DNA from 2 places in the Arthrobacter sp. OAP107 genome. Region 1 is predicted to be linked to the other one. Evidence: predicted binding sites of a transcription regulator. Region 1 holds the regulator's gene; the other holds the start of a gene.
What was found. Region 1 encodes LexA, which represses DNA repair genes until DNA is damaged. Its sites were predicted from a motif close to TCGAACANNTGTTCGA; they were not measured.
Positions count from the first base shown of each region.

Region 1 (9,493 bases):
CCAGGTGGGCGGCGCCGGCGCCGGCATGGGCTCGCGCGGTCCCGGTGAAACCAAGATCGAACTTGACCGGCGACGGATCCGCACCAGGATGGCCAAGCTGCGGCGCGAGATCGCCGCGATGAAGCCGGCACGGGAGACCAAACGGGCCAACCGCCGTCGTAATGAAGTCCCGTCAGTGGCCATTGCCGGATACACCAACGCCGGCAAGTCCTCACTGCTGAACCGCCTTACCGACGCCGGCGTGCTGGTGGAGAACGCCCTCTTCGCCACCCTGGACCCCACCGTCCGCAAGGCGGAGACCTCAGACGGGGTCGGCTACACGCTGGCGGACACCGTGGGCTTCGTCCGGTCGCTTCCCACCCAGCTGGTGGAGGCCTTCCGCTCCACCCTTGAGGAAGTGGCGGATGCAGACCTGATCCTGCACGTTGTGGACGTGTCCCATCCGGACCCGGAGGGCCAGATCGCCGCCGTGCGCTCGGTGTTCGCCGAAGTGGATGCCCGCAAGGTGCCCGAGATCATCGTCCTGAACAAGGCCGACGCCGCCGATCCCTTTGTGGTGGAGCGGCTGAAGCAGCGCGAGCCGCGGCACGTGGTGGTTTCGGCACGCACAGGGGAGGGCATCGCCGAGCTGCTCGCAGCCATCAGTGAGTCCATCCCGCGGCCTAACGTCAAGATGCAGCTCCTCGTCCCGTATCACCGCGGCGATCTCATCAGCAAGCTGCACGACTCCGACGCGGAGATCCTGAGCCTGGACCACGAAGAGGGCGGTACACGCGCCGTGGTCATGGTCCGGGAAGGCCTCGCGGCTGAACTGGAATCCTTCAGCACCGATGACTGACGGGGCGGCAGCCGCCGGCGCCGCGGACAATGCCTCCACCACGGCCGGCGAGCAGCATGTGCTTGACCTGCTCGACCGTGCCGTGGCGGGCATGGGCGGCCAAAGCCGCAGCGGCCAGCACGAGATGGCCCGGCAGGTGGCACGCGCAATAGAAACGGGCGACCACCTGCTGGTGCAGGCCGGCACGGGAACCGGCAAGTCGCTGGCTTACCTGGTCCCGCTCATCGCGCACTCGCTGGAGAGCAACAAGCCTGCGCTCGTGTCCACCGCCACCCTCGCGCTGCAGACCCAGATCGTGGGCCGGGACCTTCCCCGGCTGCTGGAAAGCCTCAAACCGGCACTCGACCGGCCGGTGAAGATTGCGCTGGTCAAGGGCCGCGCCAACTACGTCTGCCGGCACAAGCTTGAGGGCGGCTTTCCGTCCGAGGAGCCCTCGGAGGGACAGCTCTTCTCGCTGGGCGAGGACACCAGCGTCCCGCACTTCGCCGCGTCGGTGGGCGGCCCCTCGTCGCAGCTCGGCAAGGAGGTGGTCCGGCTCCGCGAATGGGCGGAACAGACCACCACGGGCGACCGCGACGAGCTGCTTCCCGGCGTCACGGACCGGGCCTGGCGGCAGGTGTCCGTCACGTCAATGGAATGCCTTGGCTCGCAAAAGTGTCCCCTCGCCGAAGAATGCTTCAGTGAGCTTGCCCGCCATAACGCCACAGAGGCCGACGTCGTGGTGACCAACCACGCCATGCTCGCCGTAAGCGCGTTCGAAGGCCTGGCGGTGCTGCCGGAGTACGACGTCGTCGTGGTGGACGAGGCGCACGAACTCCAGGACCGGGTGACCGGCGCGGTGTCGGGCCAGCTGTCGGTGGCCATGGTCCACGCCGCAGCATCCGGCGCCCGCAAGCACACCGGCATCACCGTCGACGCCCTCAACACCGCGGCCGCCAACCTTGAGGTGGCTCTCGCCGGCGTACCCAGCGGCCTGCTTCCCAACGGCCTGAACGACGAGCAGCTGGACTGTGTGGACCAGCTCCGTGAGGCCTGCTGGGCCGCACTGTCGGATTCCAAGGGGGACAGCAATACAACGGCCGACGGCGGGCGGCAGCTCGCGCGCTCCCGCCTGCTGGTGATTTTGGAGCTTTGCGAACGGCTCGTCGCCGCCCGGGAAAACCGTGAGGTGGTCTGGTTCTCCCGGAACAGCACGTTTGATCCCCAGCAGGGATACTCAGCGCCTGACGAGACCGCCCCGGCCCTGATCAACATCGCCCCGCTGAGCGTCGCGGGCCGGCTCCGGGAAGGCCTGTTCGCCGGGCACACCGTGGTGCTGACGTCGGCAACCCTCGCCATCGGCTCTGCTTTCGAACCCGCTGCGGGCGGGCTGGGCCTGGTCGGGGAAGGCGCCCCGAGCTGGACCGGCGTCGACGTGGGTTCGCCCTTTGACTATCCCCGGCAGGGAATCCTCTACGTGGCGGGCCACCTGCCGAAGCCTGGCCGCGGCACGTCGCCCGAGGCGCTGGACGAACTCGAGTCACTGATCCGCGCGTCCGGCGGGGGAGCGCTGTGTCTGTTCTCCTCCCGTCGGGCCGCAGAGGAAGCAGCAGATGCCCTGCGCACCCGGCTGGATGTCAGCATTCTTTGCCAGGGTGAGTCCACCATGACGGCGCTGGTGAAGCAGTTCGCCGATGAACCCGACACCTGCCTGTTCGGCACGATGTCATTGTGGCAGGGCGTCGATGTGCCGGGCGGGTCATGCCGCCTGGTGGTGATTGACAGGATTCCCTTCCCGCGCCCTGATGATCCGCTGATGACGGCGCGGTCGCGGGCTGTTGCCCAGGCCGGCGGCAACGGCTTCATGTCGGTATCCGCCACGCACGCGGCCATCAGGCTTGCCCAGGGGGCGGGGCGTCTCATTCGGTCCACGAATGACAAGGGCGTGGTGGCCGTGCTGGATTCCCGGCTGTCCACGGAGCGCTATGGCGGGTTCCTGCGGGCCGCGTTGCCGCCGTTCTGGCCAACGACCGACCGGAAGACCGCCATCGCGGCACTGGAGAGGCTCGCCGGCGCCCAGGCATAGGGACGCCCCGGGCTGCAGCAGCCCGGGGCCGAAAGTTCTCTGCCGAAGATTCCGTGGGGACAAGCCCCAGGGGGCTACAGCGAGCGAAGTACGGAAACCACCTTGCCCATGACCACTGCGTGGTCGCCGAGGATGGGTTCGTACTGCGTGTTCTGCGGCAGGAGCCAGGTGTGGCCGTCCCGTTGCCGGAAGGTCTTGACGGTGGCCTCATCGTCAAGCAGTGCCGCGACGATGTCGCCGTTGACGGCGTCGCTCTGCCGCCGGACCACAACCCAGTCCCCGTCACAGATGGCGGCGTCCACCATGGAGTCGCCCGCGACCTTGAGCATGAACAGTTCGCCATGGCCCACCAGCTGGCGGGGCAGCGGCATCAGCTCCTCCACCATCTGGTCCGCGAGGATGGGACCGCCCGCCGCGATCCGGCCAACCAGCGGCACCATGGCGGTGTCCATCGCGCTGGGCAGTTCGGACACGGAGCCGCCTGCCGTGCTGGGGGCCGGGGCTTTGTCACCGCCGGATTTCGCCGTTCCCGCATCCAGAGTGAGCGGCATCAGGACCTCCATGGCGCGCGGCCGCTTGGGGTCGCGCCGCAGGTAGCCGAGCTTTTCCAGCTGCGAAAGCTGATGGGTCACGCTGGAGAGGCTGGCCAGGCCTACGGTGTCACCGATTTCCCGCATCGACGGCGGGTAGCCGTTCTCGTTGACCGAACGCTGGATGGTTTCCAGGATCTTCTTCTGGCGGACTGTAAGTCCCTTGGGGGTCCGCTGAGACCGCGGGCTGCGCTGGGGAGCCTTGCCGTCAGAGGCCTGTGCTGCCATGTTCGCCAACGCCTTTCCGTTCCTCCCGGTTGCGGTAGCTGCAGAGGCCGGGAACTTCCGGCCTGAAAAATGTCAGACCCTGCTGATCAACTGCAGTTGTGGTTGTTCTTTGATTTCCAACGTAGGCCAGCCATTGGGCTTTTTCAAACATTTGTTCTAGCGAGTCTCGACTTAATTCGTTGATAGATGCTAAAACTAGGAAAAGCAAAGTTCGAACATGTGTTCTAGTGAGGGCCGCTTGTCAGTCCGGTGTTCGAACTGTTTGTTCGAACGCGAGGCAGTACAACTTTGGTCCAGGAGGGCTCACGCCATGTCAGCTTCAACAGCAGCAGTAACTTCTACGGCAGTTTCCCGGCCCGGCAAGCCGCCGCGGCTGCGCCTCACCCGCCGTGGCCGGATTGTCCTGATCGGCCTCCCGCTTGTCCTGCTCGCCGCCGTGATCCTGTCACTGACCGGGCTGCTGAACTCGCCGGCAAAGGCTGCTGACAGCGCCACCGGTCTCGCCGTCACGCCGACGGTGTCGGTCACGGTGCAGCCCGGCGAATCATTGTGGGCCATCGCGGGCAAGGTCGACCCGGACCGCGATCCACGGGATGTGATCGCGGACATCGTCCAGCTCAACGACCTTCAGGCCGGGAAGGTCATGCCCGGGCAGCAGCTTTTTGTACCGAACAAATAGAGCTTCACGCCCCCCGAACCGTGCGGTTCCCGGGCGCCGGAACCGTCACAGTTTCCGGCCAGCCCTGCAGGTTACTTAAACTGTGTAGGTGACTGACCAGCTTGAGCGACTGAACCGACTGCCCCTGCGGACCAACCTGAGGGGGCTGTCCCCTTACGGCGCCCCGCAGCTTGACGTCCCGATCCTGCTCAACGTCAACGAGAACACGCATGGCGTGCCCGCCGACGTCCGGGCGGCCATCACCGCGGCGGTAAGCGAGGCCGCCACCGGGCTTAACCGGTACCCCGACCGTGAATTCACCGAACTTCGGGAAGCGCTGGCGGAATACCTTGGCCACGGGCTCAGCGCGGACAATCTCTGGGCAGCCAACGGTTCCAACGAGGTCCTCCAGCAGATCCTCCAGGCCTTCGGCGGCCCCGGCCGGTCGCTTCTGAGCTTTCCGCCGACGTACTCCATGTACCCGCTCCTCGCCAGCGGCACGGACACTGCCTACATCGCCGGCAAGCGCGCCGACGACTACGGCCTCAGTGCCGAGTCGGCCGCCAGCCAGGTGCGTGAACTCCAGCCGAACATAGTCTTCCTGTGCTCGCCCAACAACCCCACCGGCACGGGCCTGGGCCTGGATGTGGTGGAAGCGGTCTACGAGGCAGGCGAGGCCAGCCAGGCGATCGTCGTCGTGGACGAGGCCTATCACGAATTTGCACACGACGGCACGCCCAGCGCGCTCACCCTGCTGCCCGGCCGGGAGCGGCTCATCGTCTCCCGCACCATGAGCAAGGCGTTCGCCCTGGCCGGCGCCCGCCTCGGTTACATGGCCGCGGCTCCCGAGGTGACCGACGCCCTCCGGCTGGTGCGCCTGCCCTACCACCTCTCGGCCGTCACGCAGGCAACCGCCCTCGCCGCGCTGCAGCACCGCGAGGCGCTCATGGCCGACGTCCAGGACATCAAGCGACAGCGCGACCGGATTGTCGCGGAGTTGACGCGGATGGGGCTGCGGCCCGCGGCGTCCGACTCCAACTACGTCTTCTTCGGCGGCCTGGAGAATCCCCACGGGGTCTGGCAGGACCTGCTGGACGCAGGGGTGCTCGTGCGGGATGTCGGCATCGCCGGCCACCTGCGGGTCACCGCCGGCACTGAGACCGAAACCACAGCCTTCCTGGAAGCGCTGGAAAGCATCCTGGCCCGGCAAGCTGCACTTCCGGCCTAAACTTGAACATGGACCGGGTCAGGTCCGCCCCCATCCTTCGTCAAAGGACATCTATCACCATGAGCGACACCGGAATCAAGGCTGCCGAGGCACGGACTGCACGCATGGAGCGTGCCACCAGCGAATCTTCCGTGCTGGTGGAGATCAACCTCGACGGCACCGGAGTGTCGGACATCAGCACATCGGTCCCGTTCTATGACCACATGCTGACGGCGCTGTGCAAGCACTCACTCATCGACATGACCGTCAAGGCCACGGGCGACACCCACATTGACGTCCACCACACCGTTGAGGACGTTGCCATTACGTTCGGCGAGGTGCTGCGCACCGCGCTGGGCAACAAGGCCGGCATCCGCCGCTTCGGCGAGGCCACCGTGCCCCTGGACGAAGCCCTCGCACACGCCGTTGTCGACGTCTCCGGCCGGCCTTACCTGGTGCACGGCGGCGAGCCTGCCGGGCAGGAGTACCACCTGATCGGCGGGCACTTCACGGGATCCCTGACCCGGCACGTCTTCGAGGCAATCACGCTGCACGCCGGCATCTGCCTGCACATGAACGTCATCGCCGGCCGGGACCCGCACCACATCGTGGAAGCCCAGTTCAAGGCCTTTGCCCGGGCACTCCGCGCAGCCGTCGAACCGGACCCCCGCGTCGAAGGCATTCCGTCCACCAAGGGAGCACTGTGACCGGCAAAGTACTGCGCGAGGGCGCGATCATCGACCCGTCGGCCACGCTGAAGCCGGCCTCCCCGGAGGGCAAACCCACCGTCACCGTCCTGGACTATGGGTCCGGCAACGTCCGTTCGGCCGTGCGTGCCCTGGAACGCGCCGGTGCCGAGGTCATCCTGAGCTCCAAGCCCGAGGACGTGCTGAACGCCGACGGGCTGGTCGTTCCCGGCGTCGGCGCCTTCGAGACGGTCATGCGCGAACTCAAGGCCGTTGATGGCATCCGGATGATTGGCCGCCGCGTTGCCGGTGGACGTCCGGTCCTCGGCATTTGCGTTGGCCTGCAGGTGCTGTTCGAGGCCGGCGTGGAACACGGAACTGAAGCCGAAGGCATGGGCGAGTGGCCCGGCAAGGTGGAGCTCCTGCCGGCCGAAGTGGTGCCGCACATGGGGTGGAACACCGTTAAGGTCCCGGAGGGCTCCAGGCTGTTCGACGGTGTCGAAGGGGAACGGTTCTACTTCGTGCACTCGTATGGGGTCCAGAACTGGGACTTCGACGTCATCCAGCCCCGGATGGCGCCGCCCCTGGTCACGTGGTCCGAGCACGGCGGCCCCTTCATCGCCGCCGTGGAGAACGGCCCGCTGTGCGCCACCCAGTTCCACCCGGAAAAGTCAGGTGACGCCGGTGCACGGCTGCTCAAGAACTGGGTCGACGGGCTCCGCGGTCCGCACCGCCGGCAGGCGGCGGACGCCTAAATGTGGTCGATTCTCCTGATGGGCCTGGCCGGCCTCCTGGTGGGCGGCGGCCTGTCCTTCAGGCAGCAGCGCAAGCCGCTCTGGGTCCAGATCGGGTTCTACGTGCTGGCTGCGATGTCGCTGCTGGCCGCCTACCTGCTGACCCTTCCCGGCAAATAACGAACGAACCCGCCGTGTGCGCCGCAGAAGACGCCGCTCACGGGAACAGGGTCCACAGAACTCCAGCGCCTACAAGAACTGAGGAAACCTCCGATGACGAGCCAAAACGAGCTGCCGGTACTTGAACTGCTTCCCGCCGTCGACGTCGTGAACGGCCAGGCCGTCCGCCTGGTCCAGGGCGAGGCCGGCAGCGAAACGAGCTACGGAACGCCGCTGGAGGCGGCGCTGAACTGGCAGCAGCAGGGCGCCGAATGGGTCCACCTGGTGGATCTGGACGCTGCCTTTGGACGCGGCTCGAACGCGGAGCTGCTGCGCGAAGTGGTGGGCCGGCTGGACATCAAGGTGGAGCTCTCCGGCGGGCTTCGGGACGACGAGTCCCTGGAGAAGGCGCTGGACCTGGGCGTTGCCCGGGTTAACCTCGGCACCGCCGCACTGGAGAACCCGGACTGGACGGCACGGGCCATCGACCGCTTCGGTGACCGGATCGCCGTCGGCCTGGACGTCCGGGGAACCACACTGGCCGGCCGCGGCTGGACCAAGGAAGGCGGGGACCTGTGGGATGTGCTGGGCCGCCTGGAAGAGGCCGGCTGCGCACGCTACGTTGTCACCGACGTGACCAAGGACGGCACGCTGCAGGGGCCGAACGTTGAGCTGCTGCGGCAAATGGTGGAGAAGACCGGCAAGCCCGTCGTGGCCTCCGGCGGGATTTCCAGCCTCGACGACCTGAAGGTGCTGCGCTCCCTGGTGCCGCTGGGCGTCGAAGGCGCCATCGTGGGCAAGGCCCTGTACGCCGGCGCCTTCAGCCTGCCCGAGGCCCTCGACGTCGCTGGCCGCCGCTAAGGCATCGCCGTGACCGAGCAGCAGCGCAATTCCACGGACGGCGGCGTACCTGGCACGGCCCTACCGGGCACGGGCGTGCCGCCGGCACGCCGGCTGCCCGGTCACATCGAGGCCGCCCTCGCCGGTGCAGGCGGTGCCGCGGATTCGGCGGGCCAGCCCTGGGCCGGGCGCAGCCTCGCCGGTGATGACGCCAAGATCCACAACTTTGAGGACGACGACGGCACGGCCGACGCCGGTTATCTCACCGCGCTCTCTGCTCTCGTTGCCGGCGACGGCGACGAAGCCGCGGTGGTTGCCTCGCTGGCCACCACCCGCGTCTTTGTCCCCGTGGTGGCCCAGCTGGCGGAGGAAGCCGAGGGCGCGCACGGCGTGCACGCCGACAAACAGGCGGACATGGCGCTGGTGACGCTCAAAGCGCCGGACGGCCGCCTTGCCATGCCGGTGTTCACGTCGGCAGCGGCCCTGGCGGCGTGGCACGCGGAGGCGCGGCCGGTGGCCGTTTATGCCGCAAGGGCCGCGCTGTCCGCCGTTTCCGAGGGGGCCGAGCTGCTGGTCGTGGACCCCGGCTCGGAAATTACCTTCGTGGTCAGGCGCCCCGGGGTCTGGGCGCTCGCGCAGCAGCGGCAGTGGGTGCCCGCTTACCTCGATGACGAGCTGGCAACGGTGCTTCGGGCCGGTGCCGAAGACAGACCCGCGGTCCGCGCACTCGAGGTCCTTCCCGGCGGGGGAGTGGCCACGGCCACAGCCTCGGGCAGCCGCGTCGAGGGCGGCGGAGCCGGACCGGAGCTGCGGGTGGTGCTCTATCTGGAGGACGGACTCGACGCGGCCGCGGTCCAGGACCTTGTTGCCGGCCTCCAGGCTGAGTGGAGCCGGAATGTATTGTTTGGTGAGCGCGTTGATTCGATCGAAGTCAAACTAAGGCGCGCCGCACAGTAACCGCCGACCGGTGGAGGTCCGTTGCGTTGCTGTCCGGCGGCTGAACCGAGGACCCACCTGTGAATTTCACCCTGTACCGGGAGCTGCTGGCCGTCCGCCCTATCCGACGGCTCCTGGCCGTCGGCATGATTGCCCGCATACCCCATTCGGCGGCGGGCGTCCTGCTGACCCTGCACATCGTCCTGACCCTCGGCGAGGGCTACGCCGCCGCGGGAACGGCGGCGGCCGTGATGACCATCGGCATCGCGCTCGGCGCACCCTGGCGCGGACGCCGGGTGGATACCGTGGGCCTGCGCACGGCGCTGATACCTTCGGTGATCTCGGAAACCGTCATCTGGTCCCTCGTGCCGCACGTGTCCTACCAGTGGCTGCTGCCGCTGGTGTTCGTGGGCGGCCTGCTGACGCTTCCCATTTTCAGCGTGGTGCGGCAGTCCCTGGGGGTCCTCGCGGACGGCGACCAGCGCAGGACCGCCTTCGCGCTGGATGCGGTCAGCACCGAGCTGGTGTTCATGATCGGCCCGGCCGCAGGTG
Region 1 covers NZ_JBEPOK010000001.1:3,507,779-3,517,271, reverse strand. The annotation lists gene hflX (GTPase HflX) at 1-838, shown strand, start outside; gene ABIE00_RS16150 (ATP-dependent DNA helicase) at 831-2,903, shown strand; gene lexA (transcriptional repressor LexA) at 2,978-3,721, opposite strand; gene ABIE00_RS16140 (LysM peptidoglycan-binding domain-containing protein) at 4,032-4,400, shown strand; gene ABIE00_RS16135 (histidinol-phosphate transaminase) at 4,489-5,607, shown strand; gene hisB (imidazoleglycerol-phosphate dehydratase HisB) at 5,667-6,293, shown strand; gene hisH (imidazole glycerol phosphate synthase subunit HisH) at 6,290-7,027, shown strand; gene ABIE00_RS16120 (CG2302 family histidine operon protein) at 7,028-7,186, shown strand; gene priA (bifunctional 1-(5-phosphoribosyl)-5-((5-phosphoribosylamino)methylideneamino)imidazole-4-carboxamide isomerase/phosphoribosylanthranilate isomerase PriA) at 7,280-8,026, shown strand; gene ABIE00_RS16110 (SseB family protein) at 8,102-8,962, shown strand; gene ABIE00_RS16105 (MFS transporter) at 9,022-9,493, shown strand, end outside.

Region 2 (9,493 bases), 1.1 Mb from region 1:
GGGGATGCCGTTTTTGAGGTGGATTTTCCACTGTTCCTTGTGGATCAGGTGGTGGTGGTGGGTGCAGAGGAGGACGCCGTTGTCGGTGCTGGTGGGTCCGCCTCGGGACCAGTAGGTGATGTGGTGGGCTTCGCACCAGGGTGCGGGGATGGTGCAGTTGGGGAAGGCGCAGCCTTGGTCGCGGGTGTTGAGGGCTTTGCGGATGTGGGGCGGGAAGATCCGGGTGGTGCGGCCGATGTCGAGGATGCGTCCTTGGCTGCCGAGGAGGACGGGGATGATGTCGGCGTCGCAGGCGATTTTGCGGATGGTGGAGGCGGTGACGGGGCCGGTGTAGGTGAAGGTTCCGCTGCCGGTGGCCGTGCCGGCCGGCCCGCCGGGCAGGGGTGTGGTGAAGGGGTCGGTGCCGGACCGGTTGATGCCGGGCGGGTTGGTGCCGGGCGGGTTGATACTGGCGGCGTTGGTGCTGGTGATGTTGGTGCTGGGTAGGTTGCCTGTCTGGGTGTCGGGTTCGCTTGTCTGCGGGGCGTCTGTGCTGGTGTCCGGTTCGGGGCGCGGTTGGGTGGTCTGCCAGGTGCCTGGCAGGAGCTCGGGGCCGCTGGGTTGCCATCCGTTTGTGTCTGTTGGTTGGGGGCTGTCTGTTGGCTGGTTGGTGGTGTGGTTTCCTTTGGAGGCGTAGCGGGGGCCGCGGTTGGCGGTGGTTTGGATGCTGTTGAGGAGGTCCCGGTAGCCGACGGTGACCATGACTTGGGGGCGGAGTCCTCCGGTGGTGGGCAGGGTGCCGGCGGCGAGGGCTGCCTTGGATGCGCCGATGAGGCCATCGAGGCGTTGCTGGGCGAGGGTGCGGCGGTCCAGGTCCGGTTCCGGGGTGGGGGCGTTGAAGGCCGCGTCGGGGTCGACAGCGGCGGCGATGGTACCGTCGGCGCTGCTGGTACCGCCGTCACCGCTGCTGCCGTTGCCCTGTTGGCTGGTGTCCTGTTGGCTGGTGCCGGCGGCCGTGCCGTCACCGCCGCCGCTGTCGTTGTTGTTGCCGTTGTCGGTTTTCGCGCTGGTGGTGGTGTTGGGTGTGGTGGTGCGGGGGTTGGTGGCGGTGTTCATGACGGTGGCGAGGACTTCGTATTGGTCGGTGGTGGCGCGGATTTCGAGGTGGTGCAGGCCGCCGCGTTTGTGGTGGAGGAAGACGCCTTGGCGGTGGCGGAGGTTTTCTTCGGAGGGTTCGGTGCCGTCCTGGTCGAGGGCGTCGATCCAGCGGTGGGCGATGCGGGTGAGGAAGTCGTGGTCGTTGTCGATCGCGGTTTGGGTGAGGTTGTGTTCCATTTCGGCGATCAGGGCGGGGTTGGGGATGTGGCGGACTTTGTCCAGGGCGGTGGTGATGGTGGTTCCGGCGCGGGAGGAGATGATTCCGGTGGTGAGGGCGGCTGCGGTTTCTTCGCGTTCGGGTGGCATGGGCCGGCCGGCGAGTCCGGTGCGGGGGAGGGTGGCGTTGGCCAGGGCGAGGCGGCGGCGTGCTTCGGGGGTGCTGATCCGGAGCCGGGTGCGGAGGAACTCGGCGGTGTTTCGGGCTCCGTCATCGGCCGGGGACCAGGCCACCGCAGAGGCAGGGGCAGAGGCCACCGCGGAGGCGGCCGGAGTTGGACCAGATGCGGCCGGGGCGGCAGCCTCGAAGGGCTGAGCGCCAGGATCCGGGGCAGGTCCGGGTCCGGGTTCGGGTTCGGTGCCCCAGCCTGTGGTCCAGCCGGCGGCGCGGCTGGCGGTCGCGGCGGCGTTGATCGCCTCGGTCCGTGTCCGGTCCACCGCCGCGGCGGCGAGTACTTGCAGGTGTTCGACGCGGCGGGAGAGCTTCTCGGTCAGTTCAGCGAAATCGGCCGCCTGAAGGAAGTTGGCCGCGGCCAGCTCCTCCGGAGCCGAGCTGGTGGCGGAGTCCAGCAGCGCCAGGGACGCCTTCAGATCAGTCGTTGCCGGCGCTGGGGACGCCAGTTCAGTAGTTGCCGCGGCGACCGGTTCCGGGCCGTTCGTTGCCAAACGCTGAGTTGCAGGGCCAGCGCCAGCTGCAAAGCCGGCGGCAGCACCGCCGTCGGACACGTCCTTGACCGATGCGTCAGCAAGGAGAGCCGCAGGAACGCTGCGCAGCCGGCGGCCGCGCAGCAGGACAGCGGCACCCAGGCCAGAGACATTCGTCCCCGCCGAGCTGTCCGCTCGATCCTCCCCAATCGCTTCCATGCGAAAACTATCTCAGCGCGGTCTGACATTTTTGGATGTGACCGAAAGCACTGCCTGCCTCCAAGCTGGCGGCAGCACCGCCGTCGGACGAAGATGTGTCCGCCACGGCGGTGCCGGTTCCGGCAGAAGCCGGATGCCCGGAAGCGGAAATGCTATGCAGCAGGGCAGCACGCAGGCCGGGCACTGCTGCCCGGCCTGCATACTTTCCCCACTGTCCCCGATGGCTTCCATAGGAAAACATTGTCAGAGGGGTCTGACATTTTTAGTTCTTGCCCACCCGCCCGCGGTGCAGGCTCAAGCAGCCAGTCGTGGAGCTACTGCTTGTCTGGATTCACGTTCGTGGCGGCGCCGGCGGGAGTGGCGCCGCCCTCGTCCGACCAGTCCTGACCCGCGCTGTCGTTGAGCGCCGGATCGGACTCCACATCGGAAGTTCCGAGGTTTACCGTCTCCGGGTGCGTGCTGTGCGCGGGGACGTGCCCGCTGTCTGCAGATGCACCGGCAACAGATGCAGTGCTGGCAGACGCAGTACCGGCGTCACCCTGCTTTGGTGCATCGCGGTGCATGGCGGAGTCGAGTACGGTCCCTGCCCGGCGCGCGGCTTCGGCCAGCTGGTCGCCCACCTCAGGGGCCTTTTCTTTGACGGCTTCCTTTGCTGCTGTGACTTTGTCCTGGACCGGCTTGCTGTCCCAGATGCCGGCGGCCCGTGCTTTGAGCTTGTCGTACGCTGCCCGGCCGGACCTGGATCCGAGCACATAACCTGCAGCGATTCCGGCGCCGAAGAGAAGTTTGGATTTCATGATGATCTCCTACTCTTGAGGGGGATCTGTACGATTTTGGTTCGGCCAATACGGCCGAGGGTGGGAAACCGGCCCCGGGAGGTTCCCCGGAGCCGGTTCCGGCGCTGCTCTATCCAGCGACCCTGTCTAGCGGGCCGTGCGCTTGGTAATCATGCCGTAGACCAGCAGGACGATCAGTGCGCCGCCGATCGCGAGCAGCCACGTGGACAGCGAGAAGAACTCGTTGATCCCCACTCCAAAGAGCGCGCTGCCGATAAAGCCGCCGAGAATTGCGCCAACCACGCCGAGCAGAAGCGTGATGAAAATGCCACCGCCCTGCCGTCCGGGGAGGATGGCCTTAGCAATGGCTCCGGCAATGAGGCCAAGAATCAGAAATGCGAAAAAACCCATCTTTTATCGTTCCTTCTTCATCTAGAGGAGTTACCCGGATTGCCGGGTACGCTTCGTCCTTCTGCTCAATACTAATCATGCTTACTATTTTTTTGCCAGTCGCCCTCCAGCGAGGAGCAGCTGCCGCAGTCGCCTGAAGTCTGGCGTTAGTGGCCTTGGACGTCGGAATTTACGCCGGCCTCGGGGCCTTCGTCGAGAGTGTTGATGGCGGTCAGGTCCTCCTCATCCAAGGCGAAATCGAAGACGTCGATGTTCTCTTTCATCCGCTGGGGATCGGCGGACTTGGGGATGGCCACGAGACCCTGCTGGACGTGCCAGCGCAGCACCACCTGGCTTACCGTCCGGCCGTGTTTGCCGCCGATTCGGTTCAGGACAGGCGCGGACAGCAGCCCCGATCCCGAACCCAGCGGACTGTATGACTCCGTGACGATCCGGTGTCCCTCGTTGTAGGCGCGGTCGGCCGAACGGGTCACCGAGGGGTTGAGCTGGATCTGGTTCACGGCCGGCACAACCTCGGTCTCCCACATGAGCTTTTCCAGGTGCGCGGGCTTGAAGTTCGAGACGCCGATCGAACGGACTTTTCCTTCGGCCTGCAGCCGCTCAAAGGTCTTCCACGTGGAGATAAATTCTCCACGGCGGGGGAGCGGCCAGTGGATCAGCAGCAGGTCCACATAGTCCAGGTTCAGACGCTTCAGCGAGCCTTCAAGACCGGCCGCGGCCAGGTCCCCGCCCTGAAATTCCCCATCCAGCTTGGTGGTGATGAAGAACTCCGCCCGGTCCAGTCCGCTGGCGCGGATTCCGGATCCGACCCCGGCCTCGTTCCCGTAGCGCACGGCCGTATCGATATGCCGGTACCCGGCTTCCGCAGCGCGTACGACGGTGTCACTCACCTCCCGGTCGTTCAGCGGCCAGGTGCCAAGGCCGATCTGAGGGATCCGGTTGCCGTCGTTCAATTCGATGACTGGTGCCAGTGCCATGCGGAAGAGTCTTTCCTATCGGGGGCAGTTTGCCCAGACCCCTCCTGGCTGCTTCGGTAGCTCCATTCCTATCTTCCGAGGTCAGGCCGGGAATGCTTATGGGCCGCCTGTTGTTACGATGAGCGCAAGGAGGCACATGCAGGTCTTGCTCGGTAGGCGCGCTCTGGTGGACGTAGTCGTCGCCATGGCTGCCTTCCTCGCGTCCGGGAGTTGGATCCTGACCGCTGCAGGTGCTGGCGCAACATACTTCCTTTCCGCCATAGCTGCCGGCCTGGCGGTGGTGGGAAATGCCGCGGCCTCCATCCTCAACCGCAAGCCCCTGCTGACCACGGCTGCGGACCGTGTTACCCTGCTTCGCGCTGTGCTGGTGGCATGTTGCGCGGCGGCGACGGTCCCGGCGCTGTTCGGCGGGGTTGGGCCCGGCATACCGGTGGTCGCGGTGGGTGCGGCAGCATTTATTCTTGACGCGGTGGACGGGGCAGTTGCGCGGCGGTTTGCCTGCGTGAGCCCGGCGGGAGGCCGGCTGGATGTCCAGACCGATGCAGCCCTGGTGCTCGTGCTGTCGTGTGCAGCTGTGCCCATCGTCGGCCCCTGGGTGCTGGCCATCGGGCTGATGTGGTACGCGTTCGTCACCGTCGGCTGGTTCCGGCCTGAGCTGAAACGAATGCTGCCTGTTAAGAAGCTGCGGAAGGTCATCGGCGCCTTCCAGCCCTTCGCCTTGCTGCTGGCAGTAACACCCGGGGTTCCCGGCGGAATCGGGATGGCCGCCGTTGTCCTGGCACTCATCGCGCTGGTGGCCTCGTTTGGCCGGGACGTCGTGGAACTGGAGCAAAGCCACCGAGAGTGGACCCGCGGCCACTCCAGCACCGAACTTGTGAACTGAGAGCCCTTGGTGAACCGGCGGCGGTACGCTCGGCCTAACCAAGGACGGCCGCCGACGTGCCTGGTGCTCTGGGCTGACTGATGCTCTGGACTGACTGATGCTCTGGACCCACCGGGTGCTCTGGACTAACGATGACGGCGCTGGTAATCCTTGGAGTGGCCTGGCAGGACAACCTGGCCCTTCCAACAGCTAAGGATCCAGACCATGAGCGAAACGCCCGCCGATCCGGAGCAGAACCCGACGGAGCAGAACCCGACGGAGCAAAGCCCGGCTGAGCAGAACCCTACGGAGCAGAACCCTGCGGACCAGCCCAAGGACGGCACGCCCGGGGGATTCCCCTTCGACCCCAACCAGGACCCGCCCCAGGAGGCACCCGCAGTTCCCCACCAGGACAACCCGGGACCTCCCACGGGTCCGGACGGCGAGCCTGACGAACCTGCGCTCGAGGACCCTCAGCGGCCGCCCGCGCGGTAACGACTGACGCCGCTCTTAGGGCGGGCTGTGCTGATGCCCAGCCGGAGGGTTGGATTCTATCCATTCGCCCATTGGGTGGGTCTGGCGCGTTTCCTAGCCTAGGAGGAGAACTTCTCCCAGCCCTCCGACCCAAGGATGACCTTCAACGATGAAACGCATCGCACTGCTTCGGGAACGCCACACACCGTCCGCTCCTACCGGAACCCACTGCCCGGCGTCGGGAATGTGGGCCCCCGCAGACTCGCCGGACGAGGCACATGCTTTCTTTGAAGGACAGGTGTTTCCTGCGTTCCGCGGGATTCCCACTGTGTGGCGCCGGAGTGCTACCGGCCAGGATTAAGCACGAAGGCGGCGCCGGCTGACAGCAGGCGGCGCCGCCCTACTTAATCCGCTGCCGCGCGGTCAGTTCCGCCGCGGCGCGGCGAAATCTAGTCCCGCTCCAGGCGGAATCCGAGCTTGAGGGTGACCTGCCAGTCCGCAACTTTGCCGTCCTTGAGGTGGCCACGGATCTCCTTGACTTCGAACCAGTCCAGGTTGCGCAGGGTTTTTGCGGCGTCGGAAATGCCGTTGCGGACGGCCGCATCGACGCCTTCGGTCGAGGTCCCGACAATTTCAGAAATGCTGTAGGTGTTATTAGACATCTTCGCTCCTCGTGATCGCCATCGATACCCGGCTGCGGGCCGTTCCTGCAGAGTATCGGACGGGGCGCCCGGGGACTAGGCTTCCAGCACGTAGCTTCTGAGGTCGTCGAGGGTCTGCTGCATGTGGGCGTCCATGGCGTTGCGTGCCCGCTGCGGATCGCGGGCGGCCAGGGCCTCGAAAATGTTCTGGTGGTGACCGATCGCGTGCTCCTGGATATCAGGCACCTTCGAGGTTTCCGTCCGCCCCCTTTCGAGGACGCGGTGCAGCGGTTCGAAGAGGACTGCCACGAAGACGTTCTCGGATGCGTGCAGAATCTGGTCGTGGAATGCAAGGTCGGCGGCAACAAAGCTCGCCACGTCGTTGCCCTGGTGCGCCTTCCGCATGTCCGCCACGCAGTCCCGAAGGCCCTCGAGCTCGGCGTCGGTGATGCGCTGGGCCGCCAGCTCGCAGGCACCAGTTTCCAGCATCCGGCGCAGCTCGATCAGCTGGACCGCGGCGGCCGGCCCGTTCTGACCCTCGGAGGCGGCCCGGAGCACTGCCTCGAGGGACGACCAGCGGTTCAGCGGGTTCACGAACGTGCCGCGGCCGCGTTCCACGCTGAGGATGCGCTGCGCCTCAAGCGTCTTCATTGCCTCCCGCACTGTCATGCGGCTGACGTCGTGCCGTGCGCTGAGTTCCAGTTCTCCCGGCACGCTGCTGCCAGGCGGAAACTCGCCGGAGATGATGCGGTCAAGGAGTTCGTCGGCGACGACGCCCACCAATGATTTGCGTGCCATTTCTTCCGTTCAGCATGTGCGGCCATACAGCCCTGATGTCTGCAAAAGTGTACTTGCGCACGTCCTGTGCGTTATGCCACACTAACACCAGACGCAAGATGTCTGACATCTGACAAATAATCCGCAAGACAGTTTTCGACACAACGGAGTGCACAGTGCCCCTCGAATCCGACGTTCTGGCCGCCTTTCCCGCCGAGCTCCAGATCCCTGCCCGGCAGGTCGCAGACGCTGTTGCAGCCACCGCCGCCACGTCTCCGCGCGTCCTCGTGGTGCTCGACGACGACCCCACCGGAACGCAGTCGGTTGCGGATCTCCCTGTGCTCACCCGCTGGGAAGTCGAGGACTTCCAGTGGGCTCTCCATCAGGGTAAGCCTGCCGTCTACGTGCTGACGAACACCCGCAGCCTGGACCCCGAAGAAGCAGCCGCCCGCAACGAAGAGGTGGTTCGCAACGCCCTGGCTGCTGCCCGCGACGGCGAGGGCGAGATAAACCTTGGATTTGTGAGCCGCAGCGACTCGACCCTGCGCGGACACTTCCCACTGGAGCCGGATGTCATTGCCGCCACGGTGGCAGCTGAAAGCGGAGAGGCCACCGACGGGGTCGTAATGGTTCCGGCATTTCCCGACGCCGGCCGTATCACCATTGGCGGTGTCCACTACACCCGTGGCCCGGAGGCCGGCCAGCTGACCCCCGTTGCCGAGACGGAATTTGCGAAAGACGCTACCTTTGGCTTCGTCAATTCCGAGATGGCCAAGTACGTGGAGGAGAAGTCGCAGGGGCGGTTCGCCGCAGACTCCGTGATCGTGCTGGACCTGAACATCATCCGGGCCGGCTCCGCCACCGGCCAGGCCGAGGTATCGGCCAAGGCCATCGCGGACGCCATCGAGCCGGCCACACAGTCCACGCCCATCGTGGTGGACATCGTCACCGAAAACGACATGCGCGCCTTGGCGCTGGGGCTGGAGGAGGCCGAACGCCGCGGCAAGAGGCTGCTTTACCGGGTGGGCCCGCCGTTCATGCGGGCCCGGATCGGCCAGGACATCCGGCCCGAGCTCAGCGGCGAGGAAGCCTACGCGGGCAACACGCCGTCCGAAACCGGCGGCCTGATCGTTGTCGGCTCCCACGTGGGCGTGACCACCCGGCAGCTTAAGGTGCTCACCGACCGACACAGCAGTGCGCGCATTGTGGAGATCGACGTCGAAGAGCTGCTGGACGAGGGTGCACCGGCCTACCTGGACCGGACCGTCGGCGCCGTGGTGGCGGCGCTGCGCAGCGGTGACGTCATTGTCCACACCAGCCGCCTGCTGATCAAGACCGCTGACCCGGCAGAAAGCCTGCGGATCGCACGCACGGTGTCTGCCGCCGTCGTCGCCGTAGTGAACCGGACGCTCAAGACCTTCCCGCCACGGTTCGTCATCGCCAAGGGCGGCATCACGTCCTCCGACGTTGCCGCACACGGACTGGAGATCCGGCATGCGATCGTCCGCGGGCCCATGCTGCCGGGCATCGTGAGCCTGTGGGAGCCGGTTGACGGCCCGGCCAAGGGGATCCCGTACATCGTTTTCGCCGGCAACGTCGGTGATGACGAGTCGCTCGCCCAGGTGACCAGCAAGCTCAGCAACACATCCCTACGTACCCCCTAACCTCGCAAGGCCCCACCTGCTCCCTGCCCTCGCAAGCTCGGGCCGGGGGACCTCGCCGGCGTGGGCCCACGGCCAACCCGGTACGCGTGGGCCCTGGCCACTTTCACTGGAGAACACCATGACCTCGAATTACACAGTCACCGTCCTCGGACTGGGCGCCATGGGGCTGCCCATGGCCACCCGCCTCGCGAGCCAGTTGGCCGTCCACGGGTTCGACATCGCCGAACCGCGCCTGCGCCTCGCCGAAGAAGCCGGCGTAAAGACCTTCGCTTCCGCCCGGGACGCCGCCCAGGACACGGACGCCCTGCTGCTCGCCGTGCGCAACAGTGAACAGCTCGACGACGTCCTGTTCAGCGGGAACGGTGTGGCCTCGGTGCTGAAGCCGGGCGCCGTCGTCATCCTGACCAGCACCGTGGGCACGGAAGCCATTCCGTCCACCGTCGCACGCCTGGCCGAATTCGGCGTCGGACTCGTCGACGCCCCGCTGTCCGGCGGGCCGAAGCGTGCCGGCGAGGGCGACCTGCTGATCGTCGTCGGAGCCGAACCCAAGGCGCTGGAATCTGCGCGTCCGGTCTTGGAACTGCTCGCCTCCACGCTGACGGTTGTCGGCGACAAACCCGGCGACGGGCAGGCGCTGAAGACCGTCAACCAGCTGCTGTGCGGCATCCACATCGCGGCAGCGGCCGAGGCCATG
Region 2 covers NZ_JBEPOK010000001.1:4,648,235-4,657,727, reverse strand. The annotation lists gene ABIE00_RS21415 (HNH endonuclease signature motif containing protein) at 1-2,217, opposite strand, end outside; gene ABIE00_RS21410 (hypothetical protein) at 2,532-3,014, opposite strand; gene ABIE00_RS21405 (GlsB/YeaQ/YmgE family stress response membrane protein) at 3,141-3,404, opposite strand; gene ABIE00_RS21400 (aldo/keto reductase) at 3,551-4,381, opposite strand; gene ABIE00_RS21395 (CDP-alcohol phosphatidyltransferase family protein) at 4,518-5,264, shown strand; gene ABIE00_RS21390 (hypothetical protein) at 5,469-5,738, shown strand; gene ABIE00_RS21385 (dodecin) at 6,167-6,379, opposite strand; gene ABIE00_RS21380 (FadR/GntR family transcriptional regulator) at 6,455-7,156, opposite strand; gene ABIE00_RS21375 (four-carbon acid sugar kinase family protein) at 7,312-8,799, shown strand; gene ABIE00_RS21370 (NAD(P)-dependent oxidoreductase) at 8,918-9,493, shown strand, end outside.
Region 2: a site for LexA is predicted at 2,305-2,320, ahead of ABIE00_RS21415 (HNH endonuclease signature motif containing protein). Genes of this name have one in related genera too.